2 regions of the Nitrococcus sp. genome follow, and region 1 is predicted to be linked to the other one. Evidence: riboswitches for the same ligand, from Rfam matches in the RefSeq annotation. Region 1 holds a riboswitch; the other holds the start of a gene.

Region 1 (13,625 bases):
GATCGGCTCGATGGCGTGCTTGATGTTCAACTCCACCATGGGCTCGGTCTGGTGATACGAGAATTTATCTTCGACCTGCCGATACTCGCCGCGCTGACCCACTACCAGATCACGCGTTGTGACCTCCGCAATCGGCTTCGCGCCATCTGCTGTATGCACCGGCGTGTCAGCGGCGAAACACTGATTAACGGCGACCGCCGTATCGTTGACCACCTTGAGGAAGGGCACCACGCCCTGGGAGCGCCCGTTGGTGCCCTTGATGTGGGCGCCGAGCGCGCGTACGCCGGTCCAGTCGTTGCCGAGCCCGCCGGCGAACTTGGAAAGCAGCGCGTTGTCGCGGATGGCCGAGTAGATGCCGTTGAGATCGTCGGGCACCGTGGTGAGATAGCAGCTCGAAAGCTGCGGGCGGCGGGTGCCGGCGTTGAACAGCGTCGGCGTGGAGCTCATGAAGTCGAACGAGGCGAGCAGCCGGTAGAACTCCTCGGCGCGTTCCTCGCGGTCGATCTCGTTCAGCGCGAGCCCCATGGCGACGCGCATGAAAAACGCCTGGGGCAGCTCAAAGCGCGTGCCGTCGCAGTGCAGAAAGTAGCGATCGTAGAGGGTCTGCAGTCCGAGATAGCCGAACTGGCGGTCGCGCTCCGGCTCAAGCGCCCGGCCGAGCCGCTCGAGATCGAATTCGAGCAGCCGCGGATCGAGCAGCTCGAGCTCCACGCCCCGGCGCACGTAGGCGGTGAAATACGCCGGATACCGCTGCGCCATCTCCTCGAAGCCGGCGGCCGCCGCGGCGCCGGCGAGAAAGCTCAGCGCCTCTCGGCGCAGAGCGTCCAGCAGCAGGCCGGCGGCGACGTAGCTGTAACCGGGCTCCTGCTCGATCAGCGTGCGCGCGCACATCACCAGCGCGGTGTCGATCTCCTTCTCCGGCACGCCGTCGTAGAGGTTGCGCCGCGTTGCCTCGATGATCGCCTCCGGAGCCACACCGGCGACGCCGTCACAGGATTGCGCGATGACGCAATGCAGGCGGGCCTCATCGAGCGGCACACGGCGGCCGTCGGCGCGCGTCACCTGCAGCGTCTCGGCCGGCGCGGCGGCGGGCGCGGCCTCGCCCTGCCGGGCCCGGGCGCGCTCCTCGCGGTAGAGCACGTAGGCCCGCGCCACGCGGTGCTCGCCGGCGCGCATCAGCGCAAGCTCGACCTGATCCTGAATGTCCTCGATGTGGACACTGCCCCCGGCGGGCCGGCGGCGGGCCAGCGCCTCGACCACCTGGCCGACCAGCGCGTCCACGGTCTCGCGGATGCGCTGGGAACCGGAGGCCGAGGCGCCCTCAACCGCGAGGTAGGCCTTGGTCATAGCCACGGTGATCTTGTCCGGATCGAAGGCCGAGACCTGACCGTCACGGCGGATGACCTGGAGGCCGTCGAGGCGGGGGTCTTGATGCTCGGGGAGTTCGGGCGACGGAAAAACGCCGGCTTCTGCCTGCATGTTACCTCCAGCAGCAGGAGTTGCTTGGAGGAGCCACGCGCGGACACGGGGCAGGACCGCCCTCGAGGCGGAAGGGTCCCACGCCGCGAGCCTTTGACGCGAAGGTCTCCTGCGGCCGGACCCGCTCGCAATCGGCGGATCCCGGGTCTTGCGGTGGTCATCGGACTTCGCGGTCGTGACCGCGTTACCGTTGCGCGACAGCCCCGGACTCACACCGGAGTTCCCCACCCTGCCAACACTAGATATGGGACAGATTACAAGACGTAGACCCAATATATTGGGTATCGACTGTCAATGCAAGGCGACGGCCAAAGAACCCGAGCCAAGGCATCGTCGGGCGGGCAGCCTGAACGCGGATATCTTTACGTTTCCGTGAGACGCCGTTGCAGGGTACGGTCAACCGACCATCCGCCCGCGCCCACGAACAGCAGGAAGAGCGAGCCGCAGAGCATGGCGAAATCGGTACGCCACTCGTGCTCGAACGCCGCGAGGCCGTAGCGGGAAAGCGACCGGACGTTGAACATCCACCAATCATGGCCGAGGAGCACCGGAAGCTTGGTGCTGACGATGGCCACGACCATGATGATGATGAGAGGGATCGCCGCGGCGCGCGTCAACAAACCCAGCAGGATCAACGATCCGCAAACCATCTCGAAGCCGCCCACCAATGGGCCGAAAAACTCGGGTAGCGGAATACCGATATTCGTAAATCGCCCGGCCCCCAGCCAGGCCGGATAGAGCAACTTCATCAGGCCTTCCGGAAGAAACACCCCGCCCACCAGCAGCCGAACCAACAGCGTCGCAGGCGGAGCCTCCGTCGCCACGAGCATTCGCCACGGCATCGCTTTACCTCGCAACTTTAGGTGTGAGCGGGAATCGTACTAACTATTCCCCGGCGGCGTTATTGGGCATCGAGCGGCTCGATGCCGCTCAGCCGCTCGGCGGTCACTGCGCGCGCCAGGGCGAGGAAAGCGTCGATGAACGGCGCCGTCCGGCTCTCCTGGCGGACTGCGGCGTAGAGCGGGCTCCAGAGCCCATGACGCCCCAGCGGCCGGGCGATGAGCTGCCCCTGATCGCGGTACTCATCCAGCGCCCAGCTCGGCAGCGCCGCCACGCCCCGGCGGCTCACCACGAGCTGAATGATCATCACGGTGAGCTCCGAGGTCCGCACCGCCGGCGGCTCAACGCCCGCCGGCTCGAGAAAGCGGGCGAACACGTCGAGGCGGCTGCGGCACACCGGATAGGTAATCAGCGTCGCGGCGGCCAGATCCTGCGGCTCCAGCCAGGCCTTTTCCGCCAGCGGCGAACCGACATGCATCGCCAGCAGCACCTCGTGACGGAACAGCGGCTCGTAGTGGATCCCGCGCAGATCCGGATCCGGGTCGGAGGTGACCACCAGGTCGATTTCGCCGCGCACCAGCGCCGGCAGAGGATGGAAGCTGAAGCCGAGCGAGAGATCCATCTCCACGCCGGGCCAGCGCTCGCGGTAGTCGTCCATGGTGGGCAGCAGCCATTGGAAGCAGCTGTGGCATTCGATGGCGATGTGCAGCCGGCCCTGCCGCCCGAGCGCCATGCCCGCAAGCCGCTGCTCCGCCGCGGCCACCTCGGGCAGCAGCCGATCGGCGAGATCCGCCAGCAGCTCTCCGGCCGGACTCAAGCGCAGCGGCCGGGACTGGCGGAAGAAGAGCGCCGTGTCGAACTGCCGCTCCAGGGCTTTGATCTGATGCGACAAGGCGCTTTGCGTGACGTGCAGCCGCGTCGCGGCGGCCGCGAGGCTGCCGGCGGCCCGGATCGACTGCAGCGTGCGCAGATGGCGGAGTTCGAGATACATGGCGGGCTCACGGTCAAATAATGAAACTCGCTCATCTTATTTTTGAATAATTTGAAATTGTCTCATAGTTGAGGAACCTCGACACTGGCTGGCTGCAAACGAGGCATCTCATCGGAGGAAACCGTGGCTACGACACATGCATTGGGCTTCTCGAGGATCGGGCCGCGCCGCGAGCTGAAGCGCGCGCTCGACGGCTACTGGCGCGGTGATATCGACCGCGACACGCTGCTGCACACCGGCGCCGACCTGCGCTGCCGGCACTGGATGATGCAGGCCGACGCCGGCCTGGACCTCGTGCCGGCCGGGGATTTCTCCTACTACGATCACGTGCTGGACACTTCCGCGCTGCTCGGCGTGATACCGCAGCGCTTCGGCTGGCAGGGCGGCGAGGTCGATCTCGATCTCTACTTTCGCATGGCGCGCGGACGCGCCCCGAGCGGCGAGGATGCCGCCGCCTGCGAGATGACCAAGTGGTTCGACACCAACTATCACTACATCGTCCCGGAACTCCTCCGCGATCAGCGCTTCACGCTGCTGCCGGCCGCCCTCGAGGCGCAGATCGAGGAAGCCCGCGCCGAGGGCCTGCGCGCCAAGCCCGCGCTGATCGGGCCGCTCACGTATCTTTGGCTCGGCAAGCCCCGCGGTGAGCCGTTCGACAAGCTCACGCTGCTGGAGCGGCTGCTGCCCGTCTACGCCGAGCTTCTCGAGCGTCTTGCCGGGCGCGGCATCGAATGGGTGCAGCTCGACGAGCCCATACTGGTCTGCGACCTCGACGAGGCTTGGCAGGCGGCGTTCACGCGGGCCTACGAGCAGCTGGCTGGGCACGGCCCGAAGCGGCTGCTGGCGAGCTATTTCGGCGGGCTCGGCGAGAACCTGGAGCAGGCGCTGCGGCTGCCGGTCGACGGCGTGCATGTGGATCTGGCGCGGGCCCCGGAGCAGCTGAGCGAAATCCTGCGGCGCCTGCCCGCGGACAAAGTGCTCTCCGCCGGCGTGGTCGACGGTCGCAACATCTGGCGCACCGATCTCGAGGCCTGGCTCGATCCGCTGGAGCGCGCTCAACAACAGCTGGGCGAGCGCCTTTGGCTGGCGCCGTCCTGCTCGCTGCTGCACGTGCCGGTGGACCTCGCCGCCGAGACGCGCCTCGACGATGAGCTCAAGCGCTGGCTCGCTTTCGGGGTGCAGAAGCTCGAGGAGGTCGCCACGCTCGGCCGGGCGCTCAATCACGGCCGCGCGAGCGTGGCCGAGGCGTTGGACGCCAACCGTGCCGCCCTCGCCGCGCGGCGGGGCTCCACGCGCGTGCACAACGCCGCCGTGCAGCAGCGACTGGGCAGCGTTACCAGCGCCATGACCCACCGCGCCTCGGCCTACCCGGAGCGCGCGCCGCGTCAGCGCTCGCGCCTCAACCTGCCGCTCCTGCCGACCACCACCATCGGCTCGTTCCCGCAAACTCGGTCGATCCGCGCGGCGCGGCGTGACTACCGGGCGGGCCGGCTGGACCGGGCCGGCTACGAGCAGCGCATGCGCGCCGAGATCGACGCGGCCATCAAGGCGCAGGAGGCGATGGGGCTCGACATGCTGGTCCACGGCGAGCCCGAGCGCAACGACATGGTGGAATACTTCGGCGAGCTGCTGGAGGGCTTCGCGAGCACGCAGCAAGGCTGGGTGCAGAGCTTCGGCTCCCGCTGCGTCAAGCCGCCGATCATATACGGCGACGTGCGCCGCGCCGGGCCCATGACAGTGGAGTGGATCCGTTACGCGCAATCGCTGACCGAACGTCCAGTGAAGGGCATGCTGACCGGCCCGGTCACGATTTTGCAGTGGTCGTTCGTGCGCGATGATCAGCCTCGCCCGCAGACCTGTCAGCAGATCGCCCTGGCGCTACGCGACGAGGTGGGTGATCTGGAGGCCGCCGGGATTCAGGCCATTCAGGTGGATGAACCCGCCTTGCGCGAGGGCTTGCCGCTGCGCGGCCGCGATCGGCCGGCGTATCTCGACTGGGCCGTGCGCGCGTTTCGCCTGGCGACGGCGGGGGTGCGGGACGAGACCCAGATCCACAGTCACATGTGCTACTCCGAGTTCAATGACATCATCCGTGCCATTGCCGAGCTCGACGCCGATGTGATCACCATCGAGGCCTCGCGCTCGGATATGGAGCTGCTCGCCGCCTTCGCCGAGTTCGACTACCCCAACGAGATCGGCCCCGGCGTTTACGACATCCATTCCCCAAGGGTGCCGAGCGTCGCGGAGACGGTCGCTCAGCTGGAGAACGCCGCGGCGGTCATCACGCGGCAGCGGCTCTGGGTCAATCCGGACTGCGGCCTCAAGACCCGCGCCTGGGAGGAGATCAAGCCGGCACTTGCCAACATGATCGCGGCCGCCCAGGAGGTGAGGGCCCGCATCGGCGGCTAGAGCCAGGGTTCACGGCGACTCGAGGCACTGTGCCAACGCGCTCAGCACCTCGGCGCAGCGCCCGACTACCTTGAAGCTCGCCTCGCCGTCCGCTCGGGTCTGCCCGTCGTTCAGCAGGGCGACCGGGATGCCCTGTTGCCTGGCGGCACGAACAAAGCGGTAACCCGACCAGACCATGAGCGAGGAGCCGATCACCAGCAAGGCGTCCGCCGCTTGCAGCCGCCGGCTGCAAGCGGCGACCCGGGCCGGGGGAACCGACTCGCCGAAAAACACCACGCTGGGTTTGAGCACGCCGCCGCAGCCCGGGCAGCCGGGCACGCGGAAATCCGCCCAGTCCGCCTCCGCCAGATCGGCATCCCCATCGGGGGCGAGCGCTGCCGAGGCCCGCCAATGCAGGTTGAGGCCCTCCAGTTCCAGCTGACAGCGCTCGCGCGAGATAACCCCGCGGCACTCCAGACATTCCACGCCGTCCAGACGCCCGTGCAAATCGATCACGTCCACGCTGCCGGCGCGCTGGTGCAATCCATCGACGTTCTGGGTGATCAGCGAGGTGAGACGGCCGAGACGCTGCAACCGGGCAAGCGCGTAGTGAGCCGCATTCGGTCGGGCGTTGCGGATCCGGACCCAACCCGCCATGCTGCGCGCCCAGTAGCGGCGGCGGGCGGACTCCGAACCCAAAAATTGCCGCAGCTCCATCGGCCGCTGCCGCTTCCACTGCCCGTCGCGATCACGGTAGTCGGGAATGCCCGAGGCGGTGCTGCAACCCGCCCCCGTGAGCACCAGCACCCGTGTGCCTGCGCCGAAGAGCGCGCACAGCCGCTCCATGGCCTCCTCACACGTGCCCGCCGACGCACCGGGCAGCAGCAGCCGGCATTCGAGTGCGGCGCAGATCACTTCAGCCGCCACGGCAATCGTGATCCGCACGCGCCTCGCGAGCTCGACCGTAGCGGCGACTCACGGCGAGCCAGCCGGCCGGGACGAAGGACTGGAACAACGCACTCAGCGCTATTAGCCTAGAGGGGCGCATACCATGGATCGGACGAAGAGGCGTGTGCCGGAAGCTCACCACGATATACTCTTGGGTCTTTGGTGCATACAACCTTAGGTGGGTCCGATGACCAACCCGGATTTCTTTGCAGCCGCATTGAGCCGCGCACCCATGGCGATGGCGGCGGGTTTGCTGATGCTCAGCCTCCTGGCGAGCGCTCAGGCCAGTGCCAGCGAGCGCCCCGACGTCGCGGTGCGTGGGATGATCACGGAGGCCATACAGGCGCTCAAACGCTGGCTCGGCACGCTGCAGCGCGATGCCGTGCTGACCCGTCAGCTGATCGAACGCATCACCCTGCCCCACCTCGACCTGACCGGTATGGCCCGCTACGTGCTCGGCTCCTATTGGCAAAGCGCCACGCCCTCGCAATGCGAGCGTTTCCGCCGAGCGTTCCGCGCCTTTCTGCTGCAGATGTGCAGCCGCACCATGGAAAAGCATGCCGCGACGCTCGATCAGCTGACCCGCCATGCCCACGTCCATTGCCTGCTGCTGCGCCACGACGCGCATCGGGGCACGGCGGCCGTCCGGGTGGTCGCAACCGGTCCGAGCCTGGGCTGGACACACCTGGAGCTGCGCCTGCACGATCACGACGGCACCTGGAAGGTCTATGAGATCACCTCATCGGGCATCAACGTGCTGGTCGGCATCCGCTCCGAGCTCCAGGCCCAGCTCCGCGAGGCGGGGCTCGAAACCGTCATCCGTCGCTTGGAGCGCCGGACCGGCCTGCTGCCGCCGAGCCATAGCCCGTCAGCTCGAGATAGCCGTGAGCGCTGACGTTTTCGCCCGATGCCGAAACCGCCCCCTCCCAATAGCGCACGCGCAGATCGAGCTCCTGGTTGGGCATGCGCGCCTCGACATCGAGATCCAAACCCTCGGACGGCACCCGAACCCGCCACGCCACCGGATAGGAGACGCCGGTGGCCTCGCTGCGCCAGTGGCGTACCGGGGATAACGAGAAATCCGTCGCCGCCAGATGCCGCGTCTCGCCCCGCCTGCCGACCAGCACGCCAGCGGAGTGCGGATCGGCGGAGCCATCCTGCTGACGCAGCCGGTAGAGCATGAGATCGCGCCCGTCGTCGAACTGCAGCGAAAGCCAATCCCAGCCGGCCTGGTTGGCCGCCAGAACGCTGGAGCTCCACTCGCGGTCCATCCACGCCGTGCCGTTCACGGCGTAGGTCTTACCGGCCACGTCAATACTGCCCTGCGCCCGCAGGCGCGTGTAGGAGTAGTAATACGAGGCATTCTGCGGGTCCGCGCTCTTGCGGCTGTAGCCCGCATCGCCCTGCAGCACCAAGGGCTTGGCGCTGCTCAGATGCAGATCGATCCGCACGCCCTCCTGCTCGGCCTGAAGCCGGGCGGGAAATAAATCGTCCGCCGAGAGCGCGCGCACTTCCCAATTATCGGTCCAGATCCGAACCGGCTGACTCTGCGCGCCCGCCAAACCAGCGGCCCCGCGCTGCGAGCGCTGGAAGACATGAAACCGCCCCGCGTCGATATCGCTGAGCGCCAGATGCGCGACCCACATCTGCCGGGTCGCCCAATCGGAGGCCCTTGGCTTGTCGGACGGCGCCAGGGCGAAACGGAAGAACGTAAGCTCGAAGCCGAATGGGCGGGCCTCGTCCGTAGCGAGGTTGCCGGTGAAATACCACCACTCGATGCGGTAATCGGGGTGGGCCCCGTGATCCTGCGGGAAGTGCATCGCTCGGGCGGCGCGCACCTTCGCATAGCCGGCCATGTCGGAATCCTGCGGCGCGCCGGGGACGGTTGCATTCGCGCCGGCCGGCGGCCCCGGCACGCGCGCGGTGAAATACCACCCACCGATGGCGAGGAGCACTGCGCCCGCCAGTGCGTAGAAAAGCGTGCGTCGGCGCATCTCATTCCTCCCGCAAGCCGCGAGCCGGCAGAATGCGTACCGCGCGCCACGCCGGATAAATGGCGGCGATCAAGGCCGCGGCAACCGCCAGCCCGGCGCCTTCGAGGAGCGGCATGGGGTGAATCGTGAATTCCATGCTCCAGCCGAAGGCGCGGTGGTTGATCACGAACACCAGCAGCCACGCGAGCACCAATCCCATCGGAATCGCGAACAGGCCCGCGGCCAGCCCGAGCAGCCCGCTTTGCGCGGTGATGAGGCTGCCCAGCTGCATGCGGGTGAAGCCGATCGCGCGCAGCACCGCCATCTCCCGGGTGCGGTCGAGCTGCAGCGCCATCAACGCGCTCACCACGCCGACGAAGGCAACCAGCGCCGCCAGCATACGCAATACCGAGGTGATGGCGAATTCCTGCTCGAATACCGCCAAGGAACGCTCGCGGATCGATTGGTTGTCGCGCACGCGCACCCCGGCCAACCCGCTCACCGCCGTCTCCAGACGCTCGCGCAGGGCCGCGCGGTCACTACCGGAGGCGAGATAGACGCCGAGTCCGGAGAGACGCTCGTCGCCAAAGAGCTGCTGATATACCGGCCGATACATCAGCACGACCCCGTACGGCGAGCCGTAATCGCGAAACACGCCGGCCACCCGGAACCGCCGCTCGCCCGTTGCGGTACGCAAGGAAAGCATCTCGCCGGCGCGCAGATCGTGATGGTAAGCGTAGGGCTCACTGATCAGAACCCCGGAACCGGAGCGAAACGCCTGCCAGGCGTTTTCCCGGTCGCCGTCGCGGATGTCGAAGCCCTGCCACCCCCGGTGGCCGATGCCGAGCGCCCAGATGGCGGTGAACCCATCCTCGCCCGGCAGGCGATAATGGCGCGAGCGGGTGATGTAGGCCACCCCGGGCAGGCTCTCGACTCGCCGGGCAAGTGCATCGTCGACCGCTTTGCCATCCTCGGCACTGGCGACGTAGAAATCCGCCCGCAACGACTGCTCCAGCCAGGCGGCGAAGCTGCCCCGAAAGCTATCGATCATGACCGCGACCCCAATCACTGCCGACATGGCCACGGCCAAGGCGGCGATCGCCACCCCCGTGCGGCTGAGCGAGGCCGTGACACCGCGCAGGACCAGCCGCACAATCGGCTGTCGCGGAAGCGCGTTCGCAAGGCCGGCGGTCAGGCGCGCCGATGCCAGCGGCGCCAGCAGCGAAGCGCCCAGTATCACGGCGAACAAGCCGACGAAAGCGGCCACCAGGCTGGCGCTGAGCGCAAGCACCGCCATCCCCGTGATCAGCGCCAGCAGACCGGACCCGGCCGCCAGCTGGGCGCCGCGATGCACGCGCTGCTCCAGCACGCTTCGCGCCATGGCCGAGCGGGGCTGCACCGTGGCGGCCTCGATCGCCGGCGGGGCGGCCGCCACCACGGAGCCGACTATACCAAGCAGCACGCCTTTGGCCAGGCTCAGCGGCGCGATTCTGAAGCGGGCCAAGGCCTCGTCGAAGGATTCATTCGGGCTGCTGTGGCCTACTAGATCGACCAGCCCGACACCGAGTGCCAGTCCCAGCAGCAGACCCAGCGCGGTACCGAGCAGCCCCACCAGAGCAGCATCGCTGACCACCTGCGTGAAGATCTGGCGCCGCGTGGCACCCACCGCCCGCAGCGTGCCGATCATTGCCCGGCGTTGCACCACCATGAACGACATGGTGTTGAACACGAGAAACAGGCCAATGACCAGCGCGAGCAGCGAAAACGCCGTCAAATTCGTCTGAAAGGCGGCAGTCATCTGCTGCATGGCATTCGCCCGCGCCGCCGCCGGCACGAGAGTGGCCTCCGGGGGCAACAAAGCGCGAACGGGCTCGATTTCTTCCGGTTCCAGTATCAGGTCGATGCGCGACAAGCGCCCGACCCGGCCCAGCAGTTCTTGCGCCGTGGCAATGTCGGCAAAGGCATAGCCGCTGAGGGCGTGATCGAAAGGCCCGGCCACCGCCAACACCTGCAGGCCCCACTCCTCGGCGCCGCGCCGCGCTTGCAGCGTGTCTCCGGCTTTCACACCCAGCCGCCGCGCCTCCTCCTCGGGCAGCACGATGCCGGTGGGATTGAGCAACAGTTGCTGAAAGACGTCCCCGCCGTCGCCCTCACCCGTTGGAGTGAGTGGCTCGCGCAGCCCGGCCTCGGTGAGCGGATCGACGCCGAGCAGCGTGAGCGGCCGATCGTCGGCGCCCGGCACCGTTATGCCCCCCTCCAGCGCCGGGGTGGCCTGGCGTATGCCAAGCCGCGTGCGCAGCTTGGCGTAGAGGGAGTCCGGCAACCCCTCGGGACCGCCGAAGATCTGGTGCGTCGTCCGCCCGGTCACCGCCTGCATGGACTCGCGCATGGCCGAGCTTGCGCTCTGGTTGGCCAAGTCCATACCGATGACGACGGCGACCCCCAAGGCGACGCCGGCGACCGCCAGCACCAGCTGCACCGGATGCCGCCACAGCGCCCGGCGGCCAGCGCGCAGTACGCTTGGCGTCACTCGTGGACCTCCAACAGCCGGCCCTCCCGGATGGTCATCATCCGGTCGGCCTTGCCGGCGACCTCACGGCTGTGAGTGGCCATCACCAGCGTTTTTCCGCTGCTGCGGCAGAGCTCGTCGAGCAGCGCCACCACCCGTGTGGCATTGTCCAGATCCAGATTGCCGGTCGGCTCGTCCGCCAGGATGAGATCCGGCCCGTGCACCAGCGCCCGCGCCACGGCGACACGCTGTTGCTCGCCGCCGGAGAGCTGATCCGGGTAGGCGTCGTCCAAACCAGACAAGCCCACCCGGTCGAGCCAATGGGTCACGTTGTCCGCAACCGCCAAGCCGTTGAGCTCCAGCGGCAGCATCAGATTTTCGCTGACCGTGAGCGTGGAGATCAGGTTGTAGGCCTGGAAGATAAAGCCGATGCGCCGCCGGCGCAGAAGCGTGAGCTGGCGGTCGCTGAGCGATCCGAGTGCGCGGCCGTCGATACTGACCGTGCCGCGGCTCGGGCGATCCAGCCCGCCGAGGAGGTTCAACAGCGTAGACTTGCCCGATCCGCTGCGGCCCACCACGATAACGAATTCGCCCGCCTCGATCGTACCCGATACCGAATCCAGCACGACGCGCCCGTGCGATGACCCGTAGCGTTTACAGAGGTCGCTGAAGCCAACCAGCGGCGTGCCAGGCTGAAAGCCCACTGCCGCACGCCTTGCCTCTGCCAGTGATATCGCCATAGCTCGTTACCTGTTCAGGATTGTCCCGGCCGGGCATGTGGCTGCAGCTGTTCAGGCTCCGCCACCCAAGGCGATGCCCCTCGTTTGGCGGGCCATTGTTCGTTGCTTTTGATCGAGGCACATCCAGAAGCCGCCGCCCTGGGGCGCCCCGTTGCACCCATCCCGGCATAAACTTTCCTTATTAGACCGCAATCCATGCCGAAGATATCCAATTGCGGCGCAATTCCGCGCCCGTTTGCCGCGCAAGTGGACGCCGAATCGTGCCGATCGAGTGCCCAGCACTGTTATCCGCCAGGATCAGCGGTCTCGAGCGCGAGGAACGTGCATCGATTGAACCCGCTGCCGTGCTACGTTAAGAAAGGTGAACGGTCGCAGAAAATCGCCACGGGTTTTCGCCATGCACGTACGGTACCGGGCGGAAAGAGGTCGACTGACGCGCGCGACGGCAGCGCTGACGCTCGCGGTGGCGCTCGTGCTCGCGCTCAGTGCCTGCGTGCAGACCCAGCCGTATGTGGCCAACAAAATCAGACCGGCTTCCGGTCCCGCGCGCGTGTTGCTCATGCCGGTCGACGTCGCCATCCTGGAGCTCTCCACGGCGGGCCTCCCCTTGCCAAGAGCGGACTGGACGAGCGCGGCGCAGCAGAGCCTGGTCGATGCGGTCGCGGATACCCTGCAAAGCCGTAGCGCCACGCTGATCCGCTATCGCCGTGCCGAGGGCGTCGTCCCCTACGCCAAGGCGCACTTCGAGGCGCTCGCGCTGCACGAAACGGTGCTGCAGACCATCTTGACGTACCGCTATACGCCTCAGCAACGGCGGCAACTGTCGCTGCCCACCAAGCAAGAAGGCCTCGACTGGACACTCGGCGAAAGCGTCGCCGCGCTTCGCGCCGATTATGCGGCCGATTACGCGCTTTTTCTGATCTACCGCCAGGCGACCTCCACGCCGGGACGCGCCCTGCTCGCCGCGGCCAGCCTCGCTCTGTTCGGATTCATCCAACCCACCAGCCAGGCCGTGGGGTTTGCTTCATTAGTCGATCTCGAAACCGGCGATGTCGTGTGGACCAACCTGCTGCAGAGTCAATCGTTGGATGTCAATCGCCCGGACGGTATTCACAATCGCGGCCTGAAACTGCTCGCGGGACTGCCGCTATGAAAGCCCTTGCCGTTCCCGCCGCGCTGATTTCCGCCGCCTTGCTCGCCGGATGCGCCGCTCAGGTTCCGAAGCTGGAAGCCGGCAAAGGCCCGCCGACGGAGATCTCCGAGGAGGGTCTGTGGCTCGCCTCGCGCCAGGCCGAGCAAAACGCGGCAATGTCCGGCAGGCGCAGCAACGAAACCGGGCTCGAGGCCTATCTCGCGCGCGTGCAGTGTCGGGTCAGCGGCGATTTCTGCCCGGAGATACGCGTCTATGCCATGCAGGTGCCGGACTTCAACGCCTCGATGGCACCCAATGGCTTCGAGCAGGTCTGGACCGGACTGCTGCTGCGCGTGGAGAACGAGGCGCAGCTCGCCACGGTGCTCGCCCACGAGACCGCCCACTACGTGCTGCGGCACACGCTGGAGCGGTTTCAGACGACACGCCGCACCGCCGGCCTGCTGCTGGCCACCCAGTTCGGCCTGCTGCTCGGGGGCGTCGGCGTCGTCAGCGCCGGACCGGTGGGTTTCAGCGCCGGCGATATCGGGCGGTTGATCGCCGAGGGCTATCTGGCGGCCTATTCGCGGGAACAGGAAGCCGAGGCCGACCGGCAGGGATTCGCGTG
Region 2 (16,280 bases), on a different contig from region 1:
CATAAGGCGGCAATCAGACGCGAGTCGAATCCCCCGGACAACGCCATTAGCACTGGCCGCGGCGCACCTGCGGTTTTGTCCAACAACGATTGCGCCGAGGTGTCTCGGATTGTCTCGATCGTCTCATCCAACAGCCTGAGCGGCGCGACCGGCGCGGGGCGGATATCGCGGCCACGGCGCGCGGACAGCCCGGTGGCACGACTCCAGCGATAGCACCCGCCTGGCAGTGTGCGCCGGATGCGTTGATGCAATGTACGTCCCGCCAGTGGCGACCAAAAACCCATCAACTCATACATCGCCACCGTATCCGCGGGTTCCGCTAGCGCCGGAAACAAACACAGCAGGTCGGCGATGCGCGTGCCCAAGACATTGCCGCCCGTTGTGCGGGCCACGTGAATGGGCTTAACCCCCAGCGCATCGCTTTCGATCGATAAGCTTGTCTCTGTAGGTTGTAACAGGTTATAGCACTGAGCCGACTGCTCGGCCTTTTGGTGTACGGCTTCCGAGTCGGCGCCATTGAAGTTTACCGCCGTCAAGCGCCCCGAAACTGCTGTACCAGCAAACACGTCCAGCAACATAGTGGGCGGCACCGCCGCCGAGACCGGCGCAGGGGCCGCCACGGCCAACAGGTAGCCGTCTTGGCGCAGGGTCTCGAGGCCAAGGCCCTCGATCAGCCCGGCCGCGTGTGATAGCTCTTTGGTTCCAAACTCACTGTTATCGGGTAGGTACGCAACAAAGCGAGTGATGAAGCTAATTTGGTTCATTGTCCGTTACCTTTATTGAGCGGCAGACTATCACCGCACTAGGAGAGAAACTCAACTTCGGCAACCTTCTTTGAAGGCGCGACAGCATACGGAATTCAGCCGCTCCAACCGGAACTGACCCACCAGGCTGTTTTAGACGTGCCAGATCGGCCTGAGCGTCTGTCCAGAACAGCGTGCTAACTGACCCTTCTCAGCTACAAAACTTTAGAAATCTGCCTAAACCAGCAATCAACCTGTTTTCTCGCGATCAACCTTTCAATGGGACCAGCGAAATGAGCCCCCTAAATAGCAAGGATTCACGATTGACCACACCGTAGCACTCATGGGTCTGTTGCAAAGAGGTCGGATTGCTCTCATTCTCCCGCATCGAGCGCACCAACAGATGCAGGCAATCGTTGCTCTTCAGTGCTGAAAGGCGGTGGCGGGCTACGCTAATCTTGTGCGAGGTATAAACCAATGGATCTTTCTTGAAATCCAGATTGGCCTTGATGGCTTTCTCAAGCAAAGCACACGAGATTAATGCACAAGGGAATATTTCGGGAAAACTGGCCTTATCTTCAATCTCGTCAAAAAAATCCGATTGCTCTACCAGTGAGCCAGAAAGAAAATTTTTCGCATTGCTTGTATTCATGAATTTTCGCTTGATGAAAAAACCGGTATCGTTCAAGAACTCTCGGTCGGCCGCGCCAGCCAAACTACTAAAATCAGGCAAATCAGGCGAGGATAAAAAGAGTGGCTTTGTCGATTCTTTCTTATAACCGTGCACGCTGAGTTTTCCCGCCGACTTCAGGGTTACCCGGTTGCTCAAAGTAGGGCTTATGACATCATCGCAAAATACACTTTTATTGATTTTAATATCAATATCTTCACCAGCCTTGACCGGATTGACGAACGAGAACTGATAATTGCTGTATCGCAAGTCCTTCTCGACGATTATTGTATCCTCCCGATTTCTTATCCGATGTTCACGAATCATGCCCTCGATAAGGGCTACTAATTGAAAGCCCAGCACGATAGGCCCACCAAATGGATTATGGGAGATCTGATGCCATTTTTTCTTATCATGGAAAAGATTGAAATCATCAGTCGCGTTTCTGGCGATATCGATATGCAGTTCACTGAAGGTGTATGTTTCTTGTGGTAGTGGCATTTTGTAACCATTTGCTTCTAGGCGGGGGCCGGGCGCAGTTGCCGTACCGTGCCGGCGGCCCCCAGCACCAATGCGCCCGACAACTCCGATGTAAAGGCGGCGGATGAGCGGCAACTTGCCAGCCCCCCGGACGACGCCGTGGCATTAAAGCGGACAACCGCCCGGTATCCCATTGCGAATCCCGGGGCCCCGGCGGCGCGCGCGTGCGGCGGTAGGCCCGAGGCTCCCCCCATTGCCTCGGCCTTTGGCGCCGTGGCGCGTGCACCGCACGAACGTTTGATCACCGGGATAGGCTTGCTGGCGCATGCTCGCCCTACTACTGCCCTTATGCATGACCTCGGGACATAATGCCGACGACAGCGGCTAGCCCGCACAGGGTTCACGGTGCCATCGCGCGCCAGCGTCAGTAATTGCACTCCTTTTGCCGATCAGGACGGCCCTTGGAAGCATTTTCAGAAATGCGCGGACCGTTCTCGGTGCTGCCGTAGCGCACCTGGAACACTGCCCGCCCTCGCAGAGTAATCCCCCGACGTTTGCCGTTGTCGAAAACCATCTTTCCGGCGATGGCCACCGCAGGTGCTCCAATAGAGCGTCTCGGCGGGCTCGGTACCATGGGCCAAGCCATGACCGCAATATAGTCAAGGGGAGGTAACGCTACAATGACCGGCCGCACGCCCTACAGGGCGCAGGATCGCGGGCCCTCAGCGAGCGTCATGGAAGATGATGCCGAGCGTGTAACGCTCACCGCGATGTACGGTGCTCACGCCGTGCCTGAGCGTGACCCGGTAGTCTCCTCGTCGTCCGAGCACCGGGCGGCTGTTGACAGCAATGACGGCCGCTTCGCCCCGTTGCAGCGGCACCACCCGCGCACGAGACTGCCGGCGAGGGCGCTGCTCCACGAGCACCAGCTCGCCACCCTCGTAGTCGGTGCCCCTCTCACTCAGCATCACGATGACTTGCAGCGGAAAGGCGAGTTCGCCGTAGAGGTCCTGGTGCAGGCAGTTGTAGTCGCCCGCCCCATAGCGCAGCAACAGCGGGGTCGGGCGCCGCTGGCCGGCGCAGTGGCAGTGGGCGCGGAACTCGCTGTGCGTCGCCGGAAAGGTCCGTGCCTCGCGCAGGCGTTGGGCCCACGCATTGGCCAGGGGCGCGAGATTCGGGTAGATGGACTCCCGCATTGCCTGGACGAGTGGTGGCAACGGCTCGACGAAATACTGGTACTCACCGCGGCCGAAACCGTGTCGGTCCATCACGACACGGGAGCGGAAATACCGCGCATGCGGGTACATGTTTTTGAGGCCCAGGCACTGGCGCCTATCGAGCAGCCACGGCAGCACCGCGACGCCCTCGGCGTCGAGGCTACCCAGCACCCGCGACCAGTCGCACGCTTCGATGCGCTTCGCCACACGCGCAGTCATGGCGCGCACCAGAGATAGGCGGCGGCGTTGGCGCGGTAGGGCCGCCAGCGTTGGGCAAGCGCTCGCAAGGCAGCCGGAGAGGCGGCGCCGACGGCGCGCTGCAAGCCGAGATTGCTCTCGGGGAGAACGTCGGGACGGCGGCCCAGGCGAATCGCCAGGTACGCTCGGGTCCACGGGCCGATACCGGGCAGGCGCGACAATGCGGCATCGATCTCAGCCCAGCTTCCGCTCGCGAGCGCCGACACATCGCTTGCCGCTGCGTCCGCCAACCGCCGCAGGGCGGCGACTCGCCGGCCCGGCATGCCGATGGCATCGAGATCGGCCACACGCAGTTTCGCCGGGGAAAGCTCGCCACAACGCTCGACCAGCCGGCGCATCAGCGTCGCCGCCACCGCCACGCTGACCTGCTGGCCGACCACGGTGCGCACGCAAAGCTCAAATGGCGACCAGCAGCCCAGTGGCCGCAGCCCCGGCGCCCGCTCCACATACGGGCGCAGCACCGGGCAGGCGCGCAAATGTTGATCGACGGCCTGGGTATGCTGGCCGACATCAAAGAGACGGCTAACGTGGCCGACGATCTCGGCGCGGGCGAGCTCCTTATCGGCCGTAATCTGCAGGCAATTGGCTTTGGGGCGGTAGGTCACCCACACGCTCGCCCCCTTGTGGCGGCGCTCGTACCCGCCATCCACGATCCACTCGTAGCCCGGGATCAGCCGTGGGCCCAGACAGCCAAGCAGTGTCGCCCATGGGAAAGGCGCCACCACCCCCAGCTCGGCAAGCACGGGCATGGCGGGCTAGACCTCGTCGGCAAGCGCATCGCCAGGGCGCGCACGCTCGCATTCGATCAGCGCGCACTTGCGCTCAATGCCCCAGCGATAGCCCCCCAGTCCGCCATCACCGCGAATGACGCGATGGCAGGGGATCACCAGAGAAAGGCGGTTCGCGGCGCAAGCATTCGCGACCGCACGCACGGCTTTAGGCCGGCCGATAGCCGCCGCGACCTCTTTATAGGTTCGAAGCTCGCCGCGGGGGATGCGACGCAGATAATCCCAAACCTTGACCTGGAATGCCGTGCCGCTCACATCCGCCGGCAGATCGAGCGCGCTGGGCGCATCACGCAGATAATCGCACAGCGCCTGCATCCACTGCCCGAATGGTTGCTCGGCCACAGGCGGCATGACCGATAGTCTTGCCGCCGGGTACTCGGCCTGCAGGCAGGCGCGCATCGCCTCCTCGCTCTCGCCGAGCTGGACAAAGCACAGGCCGCGGTCGGTGGCTGCCATCATCAACAAGCCTAGCGGCGTCTCGGCCGTCGCGTGAGAAATCTCCATCCCCGCGCCACCGGCACGATACTGACCGGGCGTCATGCCCATCCGGCTCGTCACGCGCTCATAAACCCGGCTGATGGAGCCAAAGCCTGCCCCGTAAATTGCATCCGTCACCGGGTCGCCGCCCCGTAGCCGCCGCTTGAGCAATCGCAGACGGCACGCCTCGGAATACTGCCGGGGCGTGACACCGATAACCGCCTTGAAGCGGCGCTGCAGATGATACGGGCTGACATTGGCCTGACGGCTTAGTACCGCGAGACTGGAGGGAGCGTCCGGATGCGCCTCGAGTTGCCGGCACAACGCCTGCATCCGCTCGGCCAGCGATGCGTCCCTGGCGGCGTTGCTGTCGGGGCGACAACGCTTGCAGGGGCGCAGCCCGTCGCGTTCCGCCGCCGCCGGCGTCGTAAAGAAACGCACGTTCCCGCGCAGCGGCCTGCGCGAAGGGCAGGACGGGCGGCAGTAGACTCCGGTGGTACGAACGCCATAGACGAAGCGGCCGTCGCAGGAAGCATTCCGCGTCAGGACCGCCTGCCATCGCAGCTCCTCGTGCATGGATGCGCTCCAGCATGGCCATCTGACAGAGCCTCAGGGTGCCGTCAACAGCCCGGAGTGACCATCCGATTCTTGCGCAGTAATGAAGAAAACGCGGCTCGCTTGCCCGCGCGGGCAATGCGAGCCCTCCCAGGATGGCAACCCGCCGTCGGCCGAGCGAGTTCGCTCTCTCAGGCCGAAGCGGAGGCCATCGCGTCGGCGTCTTTGGCCGCCTTGTCGACGTCACCGCCCTCCAGTGCCAGGCCGTCCAGGTACTTCTCGGCGTCCAGCGCTGCCATGCAGCCACTGCCGGCGGAGGTAACCGCCTGACGATAGACATGATCCATGACATCGCCGGCGGCGAACACACCGGGCACACTGGTCGCGGTGGCATTGCCCTCCAGCCCGCTCTTGACCCTGATATAGCCGCCCTTCATTTCGAGCTGGCCCTGGAAGATGCCGGTGTTCGGCGTATGGCCGATCGCGATAAACACGCCGGTGAGATCAACGTCCTCTGTTGCACCCGTCTCCGTGCTTTTGATCCGCATGCCGGTCACCCCCGTCTGATCGCCGAGCACCTCATCGAGCACGCTGTTCCAGCGGATGGTGACCTTACCTTCCTCGACCTTGCGGAACACCTGATCCTGCAGAATTTTCTCGCCACGAAAGCGGTCGCGTCGATGCACCACGGTGACGTGGCGCGCGATGTTCGACAGATACAACGCCTCTTCAAGCGCCGTGTTGCCGCCGCCGATCACGGCGACATCCTGGTTGCGATAGAAGAACCCGTCGCAAGTGGCACAGGCCGAGACACCTCGGCCCATGAACCGCTCCTCGGATTCGAGGCCGAGATACTTGGCGGTCGCGCCGGTGGCGATGATCAGCGCCTCGCAAGTGTACTCGCCGCTGTCTCCCTTTAAGCGAAAGGGGCGGCGCTCGAGCGCGACCTCGGTGATGTGGTCGAAAATGATCTCGGTATTGAAACGCTCGGCATGCGCTTTCATGCGCTCCATCAACGCCGGCCCCTGCAAACCCTCGACGTCACCCGGCCAGTTGTCCACATCCGTGGTGGTGGTCAGCTGGCCACCCATCTCCAGGCCGGTCACCAAAACGGGATTCAGATTCGCCCGCGCCGCGTACACCGCGGCCGTGTAGCCGGCCGGCCCGGAGCCGAGTATCAACAGCTTGGCGTGTTTAACCTCACTCATGCAAAACGCTCCCGGTATCGGCTCATTGGCCGGAAAAGGTCGTCGTCGCCGGCTGCGGAGCGCCCGCAGCCGGATTGCTTTGCACCTGCAACGACGCGATCACAGCCGCTTGGCGTGCTCGGCGAGATAGCTTGCCACACCACCGGCGTCCGGCTTCATGCCCGCTCGACCCTTTTGCCAACCAGCCGGGCAAACCTCGCCGTGCTGCTCGGTGAACTGCAAGGCATCGACAACACGGAGCATCTCGTCCACTGAGCGGCCGAGCGGCAGATTATTGACGACCTGGTGCTGCACGACACCCTGGCGGTCGATGAGAAACGACGCGCGCAGCGCGACCCCCTCTTGGGGATGGTCGATCCCGTAGGCCCGGACGATCTCGTGTCGCTTGTCCGAGACCAATGGAAAGCGCACGGCGCCAATGCCGCCCTTGTCCACCGGGGTGTTGCGCCAAGCGAAGTGCGTGAATTCCGAGTCGATGGAGACACCGACGACGGCCACCCCGCGCTCTTCGAACTGCGCCATGCGATTGTCATGGGCGATGATCTCGGATGGGCAGACAAAGGTAAAGTCCAGCGGCCAGAAGAACAAAACCACATACTTGCCACGCAGGTCGGAGAGCCGAAACGCCTCATTGATCTGCCCGTCCGCCATCACAGCCGGTGCGCTGAACTCCGGCGCTTCCTTACCTACCAGTACACTCATGGTTCCCACCTCCGGTCGAGTTACCCTTGAACTGCTTTGAGTGTATGGAAAGCGGGACAATCAGTAAAATTTCATATTTTTATGTCATTAATAGAGGCTAGCTATGATCCGTTTGCTCTGTGCCGCCGGCTCGCCCGGTTGCGAGCGCCGCGGCAGGGCCGCGCTCGCCGCGACGCATCAAATACGCCACCAGCGCGATGGCCGGGATTCCCAGCAACGCCGTATAGACAAAGAAGAACGCGTATCCCTGTGCCTCAACGACCACACCCGAGAAGCCGCTGATGAGCTTTCCGGGCAGCGTCATGAGCGAGCTGAACAAGGCGTATTGGGTCGCTGTAAACGCCGTGTTGGTCAAACTGGAGAGATAGGCGATAAATACGGCCCCGGCAAAACCACCGCTCAGGTTATCCGCGCTGATGGTCAGTGTCAGTAAAGCGACACTCGCCCCGCGAATCGCCAGGTAGGCAAACAGGAGGTTGGTCAACGAGACGAGCACAGCCGCCAATAGCAATGGGCGCATCAAGCCGTGGCGGGCGACGGCTGTACCCCCTACCATAGCGCCGAGAAGGATCATCACCAGTCCGTAGAGCCCGCTGATGTTGGCTATCTGGGGCTTGCTGAAGCCCAAATCGATATAGAGGGGGTTCGCCATGCTCGCCATAGCGATGTCACTGATTCGAAAACAGCCGATGAACATCAGAATGGTCAACGCGAGCCATCCATTGCGGGTGAAGAATTCCACCAGCGGGCGGACCACGGCGCCGGCAAGCCAATTAGTGAGCCGGCGGCGCCAAAAGCGGATACGTCCTCCGCCCGCCGTGCGGACAGCAGGTTGGGTCGTTTCTAGCGGGGGCTCGAGCGCATGCACGGGCTCCCGGCTCAGCAGCACCGTCGCCATGCCCAGCAGCATCAGGCCCGCCATCACCCGATAAGCCGTCTGCCAGGAACCGATCGCTGCCAGGTAAAGCACGCCGGTATAGGAGACTAGATTGGCGATCCGGTAGCCGAGCTGATAGGTGGCTGCCATCGCGCCCTGATAGCGCCGCTCCTCGGCCTCAATGCGAAACGCGTCTATCGCGACGTCCTGGGTCGCGGAGCAGAAGGCCACGACCACCCCGAGCAGGGCTATCGCACCGAGGTTCGTGTGGGGATCAAGACAGCTGACGCCCAGCAAGCCGGCCGCAATGCCCAGCTGTCCCGCGAATATCCAGCTGCGCCGTTTGCCCATCACCCGGGTCAAGCCCGGCAGCGGCAGATGGTCGATTACCGGCGCCCATAAGACCTTGATCGAGTAGGCCACGCCGATCCAGCTGAAAAAACCGATCTCAGCGTGACTGACACCGCGCTCGCGGAGCCAGAGCGCCAAGGTGGCGAACACCAGCATAAAGGGCAGCCCCGCCGAGAAGCCCAGGAACACCATAGTGATCACCGGCCGACGCAGATAAATGCGCAGCACCGCCTGCCAACCGAGAGCCCTGGGGGATGCCGATACCATTCGCGCGAGATCCGATTCGGCCGCCGTAGCTAGCCGCATCGTCTGTTATTCACCGGCCTGCGGCAAGGGTCCGACGAAATGGTCTGTTACCTGTCACATATTGACGTTGAACGTCACGGAAATCCGACATCTTCACCTTGGGACGGCGTAGCATGGCGGCGGCCTCAGGCATCGGGGAACCGAATCAGAAATTATTCAAGTTATTGATATAAAATCAATAAAAAGCAAAGACAGCGGCCTTGTTATGGACTGAACGACCGAGCTTGCAGCAGTTGGCCCCGTTTCTGCATAACAGTTGGCGGCGCAAGCCGGAATAGTGGTTAAAGGGGGAAGAGCGACAATGGTCTCGCAAGCTGACAAGGCCCGGAACGATTACCTGCGGGGATGCCGTCTGGAGACGGGGGACGGCTGTCCGGTGGATCTGGTTTTCGCAGCCTACTTCTATCGGCGCGCAGCGCTCCGGGGGCTTGCCGAGGCCCAGCATGCACTCGGCTTCTTGTACGCGACCGGACAAGGGGTGACATTGAACGAGACGATGGCGGTTCATTGGTTTGAGGCCGCCGCCCGGCAGAATCAGGTCTCCGCGCAGCACAATCTAGGCGTGATGTATGCGGAGGGACGCGGTGTACCAAGGAATGAGGAAATCGCGATCCGCTGGTTCTATCAAGCGGCGCTGGGGGGTAGCGTCGAGGCCCGGGAGTGGTTGGCCCGGTGCGTGCACGTGCAGGCAAGCGGGGAAGTACCCGGAAGGATGCGTGCAGGCGGGCGTGAGGTACCACTCCGCTGGGCGGACCCATGCTCGATACCGCTAAGCACTGTCGGTTGGCAGCATGCAGCAACCCGCATGGACGTGGCTTCAAGCCGCGTTGGCGTCCGCCCGGCGGATTTTCTTTTCCGATAACCGCGCCCTTTGCGACGTTGTCTCGCGGACCCGGCACCGATGCCGATGGCGCCCGTTGTTCAGGTAACTACACTCCGGCTAGCCAATACGCTTTGCGAGGCTTCGAGCCGGACAGGCGGCCAACCTAAGGCCCACCATGAATTAACTCAGGTTGTGCACGACCACAACCCACGGAGCCACTCTAAATGATACAGGTCAAAAAGGCCCTCGTGGTTGATGACTCGCGTCTTGCGCGCATCGCGCTCAGCAAGCTTTTGCAGCGGCGCAACGTGGATGTCGATATGGTGGCTACCGGCACCGAGGCCCTCGACTACCTCCGTACGGCACGCCCGGATGTGGTCTTCATGGACTACATGATGCCGGATATGGACGGATTCGAAGCAACCCGGCGCATCCGCTTGCTGCCGGGCGAGACGGACATCCCGGTGGTCATGTACACGGCGCAGGAAAACGAGCAGGATCGTGAACGCGCCGAGGCACTCGGAATCGCTGGGTTTCTGACCAAACCGAGCGGCGAGGAGAGTCTGGAAGAAATATTGGCATCCCTGGGGCAAGTCTCTCGCGACCTGCGTGCGACGACACCGCAGCAGGCCGGACAGGATACTTCCCCGAGCCGCGCCGAGAAGCCGGCGCCCGCGCAGCCCGCGGCTGCCGAGCACGCCGAGCCGACGACGCAGATCGCGTGGTCGGAGATTCAGGACGCGGTCCGGGAAGCCGCTGAGGCGAAGGCCGTCGAGGCCGTCGAACGACTGGTGCAGCAGCGCATTGATGGCTTGCGGGGGGAACTCGAGAAGACGATTGGCGAGGCCCTCGGAGGCGACCGGAGTTCCACCGACGCCGCGGTCGAGGAAACGGCGCGGCGCATCGCCGAGCACAGCGCCAAGGAGACCATCGAGCGTTTTCGCATGGAAATGGGCCCCGAGGCATCGAACAGGATCAAAGGCGAATTGCGCCGAGAGCTTCGTGGCCACATGGCCGAGCTGCTCGCCGCGGACGTATTTCGCCACCAGTTCACCGAGATCGTTCTGGAAACCGCGCTGCCCCGCCTGCGCGATGAGATAACCGAGGAGACGCTGCCGGCCATTCGGGACCGGATTCTCGAGGACAGTCGCGGCCTGGCGAGGAATGCGGCCCGTGAGGCGGCGGCGAAAGCCGCGCGGGACGCGACGAGCGAGCAGATTGCGGTCTCCCTTACCGAGTACCGGATGCAAGCCGATGATCGCATGCGCGAGCTAATCCAAGCGCAAGCCGCGCGTTCTCGGCGATCCCTTTTCATCGGCGCTGCCGTGGGCTTGGTGCTGATCGTTGCCGGAGCAGCCGCCAGCGTTTACCTGTCCACGCACGGGCTCCCTTTCTGAGCCGCGCCGGGACGGGCCGAAGCCACCCGGTCCGCCATGCGAATGGGTTCAGGCAGACGGTAGCTCGTCGTACAAGCAAGCGTCCACTCGATCGCGCTGTCGTGGTCGGTGTGATGTCCCGGCGAGACGTAAAGCGGGCTCACGGCGCTGCGCGTGCGCACGACAGTGCCAATGCGTTGCCTGGCGTCCATGAGCGGCGCCACGCAACCCTTCTCGCGGCCGGGCTCCCGGTGGTCGCCGATCAGACGCGACTTGCCGACACCGATCGTGGGCAGGTCCGTGACGACACCGAGATGGGCGGCAATGCCGAGCCGCCGGGGATGGGCAATGCCCTGGCCGTCACACAGAATCAGCTCGGGCAGAATCGTCAGTTTCTCCAGCGCATGAAGCACCGCCGGCAATTCGCGAAAGGAGAGCAGACCGGGAATATACGGAAACGGCGTGGGCTCCAGGGCGATCTGGGTCTCGAGCGCCGTGAGCTCAGGGAAACTCACGACCACGACCGCCGCTCTCGCGAGCCGACCGTGATCGGCGAAACCGGTATCCACGCCTGCCACATAACGCACTCGCTTCGGACCGGGCCGCAGCCGAACCCGCCCGGCCAGCTCGCGCTGCAGGATGATGGCCTCTTTCGGCGTGAGTCTCCAGTCGTGACCCGGATCAAAGCGCATGACTGCGCGCCGCCACCGCTGCCCACGGAGGCGGCTCAGTCCCTGTCGTTAACATCTAGCTCGTCGAGGGGATTTTGTGGATTGTATGGCTTGGCCCGGTCCCCCGATTCGTAATCCTCCGGAGTGATATCGACCGAGCCGGACCAATCCTCGGGTGGCTCAATAGGCTCTGCGCTGAGCTCGAGCCACGTTTCGAGCTCGAACTCCTCCACCGCGCCATCGAAATACTGAATCTCGATCGTCTCCTCCTCGTGATCGTAGGCCACTACCTCGAAGCTCTCGCCTCTCGGCAACATGTACCACTCGCCCACGACGGGCGGTTGCATCGTTCCCATTACTCAACCTCCCACGATCCGCCAGCAGCCGGCCCTCCTTGGTAGTCAATCTGCCCTCGCTTCAGACATCTTATAGGATGTGAGCGATCGGCGTTAAATCCCCGTGACCCGGTCAGGCATCGGCCCCCGCGTAGCGCAGGCTGAGATAGAACATTCGGCCCAGGGCATTGAAGCCGAATGCATTCTCATAGTCCTTATCGGTGAGGTTTTCGATTCGTCCCTCCACTGACCACGCTTGGGTAAAGCGGATCTGGCCGCTGAGGTTGAGCAGCGTATAGCCGCCGAGCCTCTCGCCACCGACATCGAGCCGCTCGCCGATCCTCAACAGCTCAGCGCGGACGAGGCCGGAGCGGCCCAAAGCGCGCGAGAGCACTAGGGAGAACTTGGTATCGGGCCGGCGCAGCAGCCGCGCGTCTTCGCTGAGATTGCGCGGGCGCTGCAGCGTGAGGCTGGAGTCCACCCGCCAGCGGCCGACGCCGTCGGCATACTGCAGCTCGAGGCCCGGAATCCGCGCCTTGTCCACATTGATCGCCCGGGACCTCTCGCCGGCAAAGGCAATGAGCCCCTCGATTCGCGTATAAAACAGATTGGCCTCCACGTGTCGTCGCCCGCCCGGCTGCTGGTAGCGGAACGCCAGCTCGGCCGAATGGGATCGCTCCGGTTCGAGATCGGGGTTGCCGGCGAAGAACCCGCCCACTCCAGGGTGAAAGAGCTCATTGAGGGTGGGGGCTTTGAATGCGCTGCCGTAGGAGAGTATCACGCGGTAGCCCGCACCGAAGCGATGGCCCCAGGCAAGCTGTCCGGTCGGATAGCCGCCGAACTCGCTTTGACGATTGTAGCGAAAACCCAGCTCCAAATCGTTGCGACCGAAACTGCCCAACCAGTTCGCGTAAGCCGCGGCGTTGGTGATGGAGTCGTTGAAGACGAGGCGTGAGGTCCCGGCATCGACGTTCTTTCCGACATCCCGGCGCCAGAACACACCCAGGGTCAATGACTGCATCGCGCCGAGATCCAAATTATTCTGCCAATCCACGGTCGTGCGCTGCGTCTCGATCCGGCTCGGAAAAGCGGATTTCGACTCGATATCATCCTGGTTGTAGCCCACTGTCAGCGCGTAGTTCCAGCCGGCCAACGGCCGGTCGGTAAGGCGGGCGCTGTAAGTGCCGTTGACCGTGTTCTGTACGCCCTCATCAAACTCCACATCGCTATTGGAGTGCCAGCCGGACAAGCGCAATGCCGCATCGCTCCAGAGCGGCGTCGTGAAGCGCGCGTTGACACTGCGATTGATGTAACCGTCATTGTCCGGGTCGTGGCTGAAACTGCTGGGATTGGTGGCGGATATGCCGTCGGTACGGGTAAACGACGTATTCACCGCGAGGCGAGTCGCCTGCCCGAGCCCGATGCCCGCCTCGGCCCGCTGCGTGTCCTGGGAGCCGGCCGTCACCGAGGCCGTCATCCCCTGCGGCTCGCGCGTGAAAATTTGAATGACGCCGCCAACGGCATCCGAGCCATAAAGCGCGGCGCGTGGACCGCGCACGATTTCGATGCGCTCGATCTGAGCTGGCGTAATCTGACGCCACTCGAACCGCCCGCTCGCCGAGGAGGCCGCCCTTACCCCATCGATGAGTACGAGCACATGGTCCGAATTGCTGCCGCGCAGAAAAACGCTGGTGTTGCCGCCGATGCCGCCGCTGCGTACCACGTCGACGCCTGGCTGCAGGCGCAGCAGAGCGCCGATGCTCTGCGGATTCGTCGCTTCGATGTCCTCACGTGTGATCACTGTTACGGCGGCGAGCGTCTGATCGGCCGGTGTCGGCGACCGCTGCGCCGTCACGATGACGGGCGGAATCTCGACGGCGCTTGCCGCGGCCGGCAAGCCCGCGATGACGGCGGCCGTGGCAAGCTGAATTGGCTGACGTTGCATGACGATGGGACCCCTGTTCGCGCACACCCGCGCGCAATGGTGGTAACGGAGGTCCAGGAAGCGATGAGGGGAGACGACACGGAGGCAAACGGCAGACCGTCACGCCCGTAGCGCCGCCCTCCGCAGCACTGAACCGGTGCGGGCTCCAGGTCGGTCTCCGGGCTCGCGAGCGGGCATCACACCAGACACTGCGCCTTCCCATGCGCAAGCACAGTGGCGTAAAGCAGTGTCTTTAACTCGCTTACCGTTGCGGGGGCAGCGCCGGACTTCCACGCGCGCCATCCGCCACTTCGAGCCGAGCTTTGGCGCAGCGGCTCTCGAGGCAGTGACTCGCAGGGCACCGGCTTCCCGTTTGATCCCCGGCCGCCGGGCACGGGGAACCTGAAGCCGTGGAATGAAAGGAATGCTTGACTACAAAAATGCTACCTCTGGTAAGGCGGGATGAACGGATGCCGTGTCCCGGCCGGCCGCCACATCATACACGGAGAAAAACGAGATCCCACGCGCCATGACCCTTCTCCCGGCCACGACGTTCGAAGCGCGTCGATGGACGCTCACCCGGACCGGAAGCGAAACGGCCGCACCCCGCGGTATTCGTGAACTTCGCCGAGCCTTCCACCACCGCCAGCATATGCTCTGCGTAGTCTTGCCAATCGGTCGCAAGATGCAGAAAGCCGCCGGCGACCAACCGGCGAGCGGCAAGCGCCACCCACTCCGGCTGGATGAGGCGCCGCTTGTGGTGGCGGCGCTTGGGCCATGGATCGGGGAAAAACACCTCGATGCCGTCCAAGCTGGAATCGGCGATGTGGTGGCGCATGATCTCCACCGCGTCGGCGTAAATCAAGCGCACGTTGTCGAGCCCTTCAATTTCGAGTCGGCGCAGTAACCGCCCGATACCCGGGCGATACACTTCGATACCGAGGTAGCCCCGTCCCGGGTAGCGCCCGGCCAACTCCGCCAGCGCCTCGCCGTTGCCGAATCCGATATCCAGAATCATGGGCGTTCCGGGTCCGAACAGCGCTTGCGGATCGAGACAGCCTTCGCCGCATTCGAGCCCGTAACGGGCATAAAGGCGCTCCAGTATCCGTGCCTGACCGCGGGTCAATCTGCCTTCGCGGCACACGAAGCTGCGCACACGCCGGTACGGGAGTTCTTGCCCTGCCTCCATCGCTCCTATTGACATCCCCGCCGGCCGATCAAAAAAAACTGCCTTCCAAAGGCGAGGAAGCCTCGGCGAAGCGCCTCTTCTGGATACGACCGGCAAGATAGGCCTCGCGACCCGCGGCTACCGCCTTGCGCATGGCCGACGCCATGAGCACCGGGTCTCGCGCCCCGGCGATCGCCGTGTTCATAAGCACGCCCGCGCATCCGAGCTCCATGGCGATCGCCGCGTCGGACGCCGTCCCCACGCCGGCGTCGACCAGCACCGGCACAGCGGCATTCTCGACAATGGTGAGCAGATTGTAGCGGTTCTGGATTCCAAGCCCCGAACCGATCGGCGCCGCGAGCGGCATAACCGCCACACAGCCGATCTCCTCCAGACGACGCGCGGCGATCGGGTCGTCGTTGGTGTAGACCATTACGCGAAAGCCCTCGGCAACGAGGCGTTCCGCCGCCTCGAAGGTCGCCGACATATCCGGGTAAAGCGTACGCTCGTCGCCGAGCACTTCGAGCTTTACGAGGTCGTGGCCGTCCAATAACTCGCGCGCCAGGCGGCAGGTGCGCAGCGCGTCCTGGGCATTGAAACAGCCGGCGGTATTGGGCAGGAGCGTGAATTGATCCGGCGGGATGACGTCGAGCAGATTCGGCTCGTGCGGATTCTGGCCGATGTTGCTGCGCCGGATGGCGACCGTTACGATTTCGGCTCCACTGGCACGGATGGCCCTTCCGGTCAGCTCCAGATCGGCATACTTACCCGTGCCGACCACCAGCCGGGAATCATACTCGCGCCCCGCCACGATGAGCTTGTCTTGCCGCATAGTCTCGTTGAGTTCACTTTCCATGAAGAAGCTTCAAGGGTTACCCGCAGCCGTCAAGCAAGGCGTCAGCCGCCGCCGATCGCGTGCACGATCTCGATCCGGTCGCCACTGCGGATTTGGTACTCGGCAAAGCGGCTGCGAGGCAGTAGAGCCTCGTTGACCTCGACGGCGAGCCTTCGTCCGCTGAGGTCAAGCTCGGCGAAGAGCTCGGCAGCGCTCAGTCCCTCCTGGATCTCGCGCTCCTCGCCAGTAAGGGTGATACGTATCATCTCGCTCTGTCTGGCTGCCTGGTTAAGCTGAACATATTGTAACGTGCGAGCGCGGCGCACGTCGCCTTCCGCCAGCACGCCCATGCCATGCATGATCCGGGCACATTCGCGCTCGCCGCCCAGGCAGGTTTGCGCCTCGCCCGGTAACGGCGATCGGGCGGGAAGCCGTTGGCTTGACGGCACTTGCGGCTCAAGGCAAGTTCGGGTACTAATAAAGTCTTGGGTGACAAGCCGACTGCGGCTGCGCCAA

Evidence for each region. Region 1 has a riboswitch for cobalamin ahead of AC52Q4_RS13625 (ATP cone domain-containing protein). Riboswitches for the same ligand answer to the same signal wherever they lie in the genome.
Region 2: another riboswitch for cobalamin. It lies ahead of AC52Q4_RS03710 (TonB-dependent receptor domain-containing protein); the one in region 1 lies ahead of AC52Q4_RS13625 (ATP cone domain-containing protein).

What each region holds. Positions count from the first base shown of each region.
Region 1 is NZ_JBXWZQ010000197.1:2,024-15,648, reverse strand. Features, by position in the region: partial or broken gene AC52Q4_RS13625 (ATP cone domain-containing protein) at 1-1,479, opposite strand, end outside; cobalamin riboswitch at 1,596-1,749, opposite strand; gene AC52Q4_RS13620 (DoxX family protein) at 1,842-2,303, opposite strand; gene AC52Q4_RS13615 (LysR family transcriptional regulator) at 2,381-3,310, opposite strand; gene metE (5-methyltetrahydropteroyltriglutamate--homocysteine S-methyltransferase) at 3,434-5,719, shown strand; gene AC52Q4_RS13605 (NAD-dependent protein deacetylase) at 5,729-6,625, opposite strand; gene AC52Q4_RS13600 (MlaC/ttg2D family ABC transporter substrate-binding protein) at 6,834-7,541, shown strand; gene AC52Q4_RS13595 (lipocalin-like domain-containing protein) at 7,462-8,640, opposite strand; gene AC52Q4_RS13590 (FtsX-like permease family protein) at 8,642-11,149, opposite strand; gene AC52Q4_RS13585 (ABC transporter ATP-binding protein) at 11,146-11,868, opposite strand; gene AC52Q4_RS13580 (hypothetical protein) at 12,266-13,021, shown strand; gene AC52Q4_RS13575 (M48 family metallopeptidase) at 13,018-13,625, shown strand, end outside.
Region 2 is NZ_JBXWZQ010000044.1:2,563-18,842, forward strand. Features, by position in the region: gene AC52Q4_RS03645 (asparagine synthase-related protein) at 1-764, opposite strand, end outside; gene AC52Q4_RS03650 (hypothetical protein) at 1,012-2,028, opposite strand; gene AC52Q4_RS03655 (hypothetical protein) at 2,318-2,485, opposite strand; gene AC52Q4_RS03660 (2OG-Fe(II) oxygenase) at 2,616-3,329, opposite strand; gene AC52Q4_RS03665 (DNA-3-methyladenine glycosylase family protein) at 3,326-4,117, opposite strand; gene ada (bifunctional DNA-binding transcriptional regulator/O6-methylguanine-DNA methyltransferase Ada) at 4,124-5,209, opposite strand; gene trxB (thioredoxin-disulfide reductase) at 5,380-6,396, opposite strand; gene AC52Q4_RS03680 (peroxiredoxin) at 6,496-7,098, opposite strand; gene AC52Q4_RS03685 (AmpG family muropeptide MFS transporter) at 7,196-8,593, opposite strand; gene AC52Q4_RS03690 (tetratricopeptide repeat protein) at 8,934-9,494, shown strand; gene AC52Q4_RS03695 (response regulator) at 9,680-10,852, shown strand; gene nfi (deoxyribonuclease V) at 10,822-11,523, opposite strand; gene AC52Q4_RS03705 (DUF6763 family protein) at 11,559-11,858, opposite strand; gene AC52Q4_RS03710 (TonB-dependent receptor domain-containing protein) at 11,971-13,782, opposite strand; cobalamin riboswitch at 13,914-14,182, opposite strand; gene trmB (tRNA (guanosine(46)-N7)-methyltransferase TrmB) at 14,258-14,965, opposite strand; gene AC52Q4_RS03720 (thiazole synthase) at 14,979-15,785, opposite strand; gene thiS (sulfur carrier protein ThiS) at 15,827-16,123, opposite strand.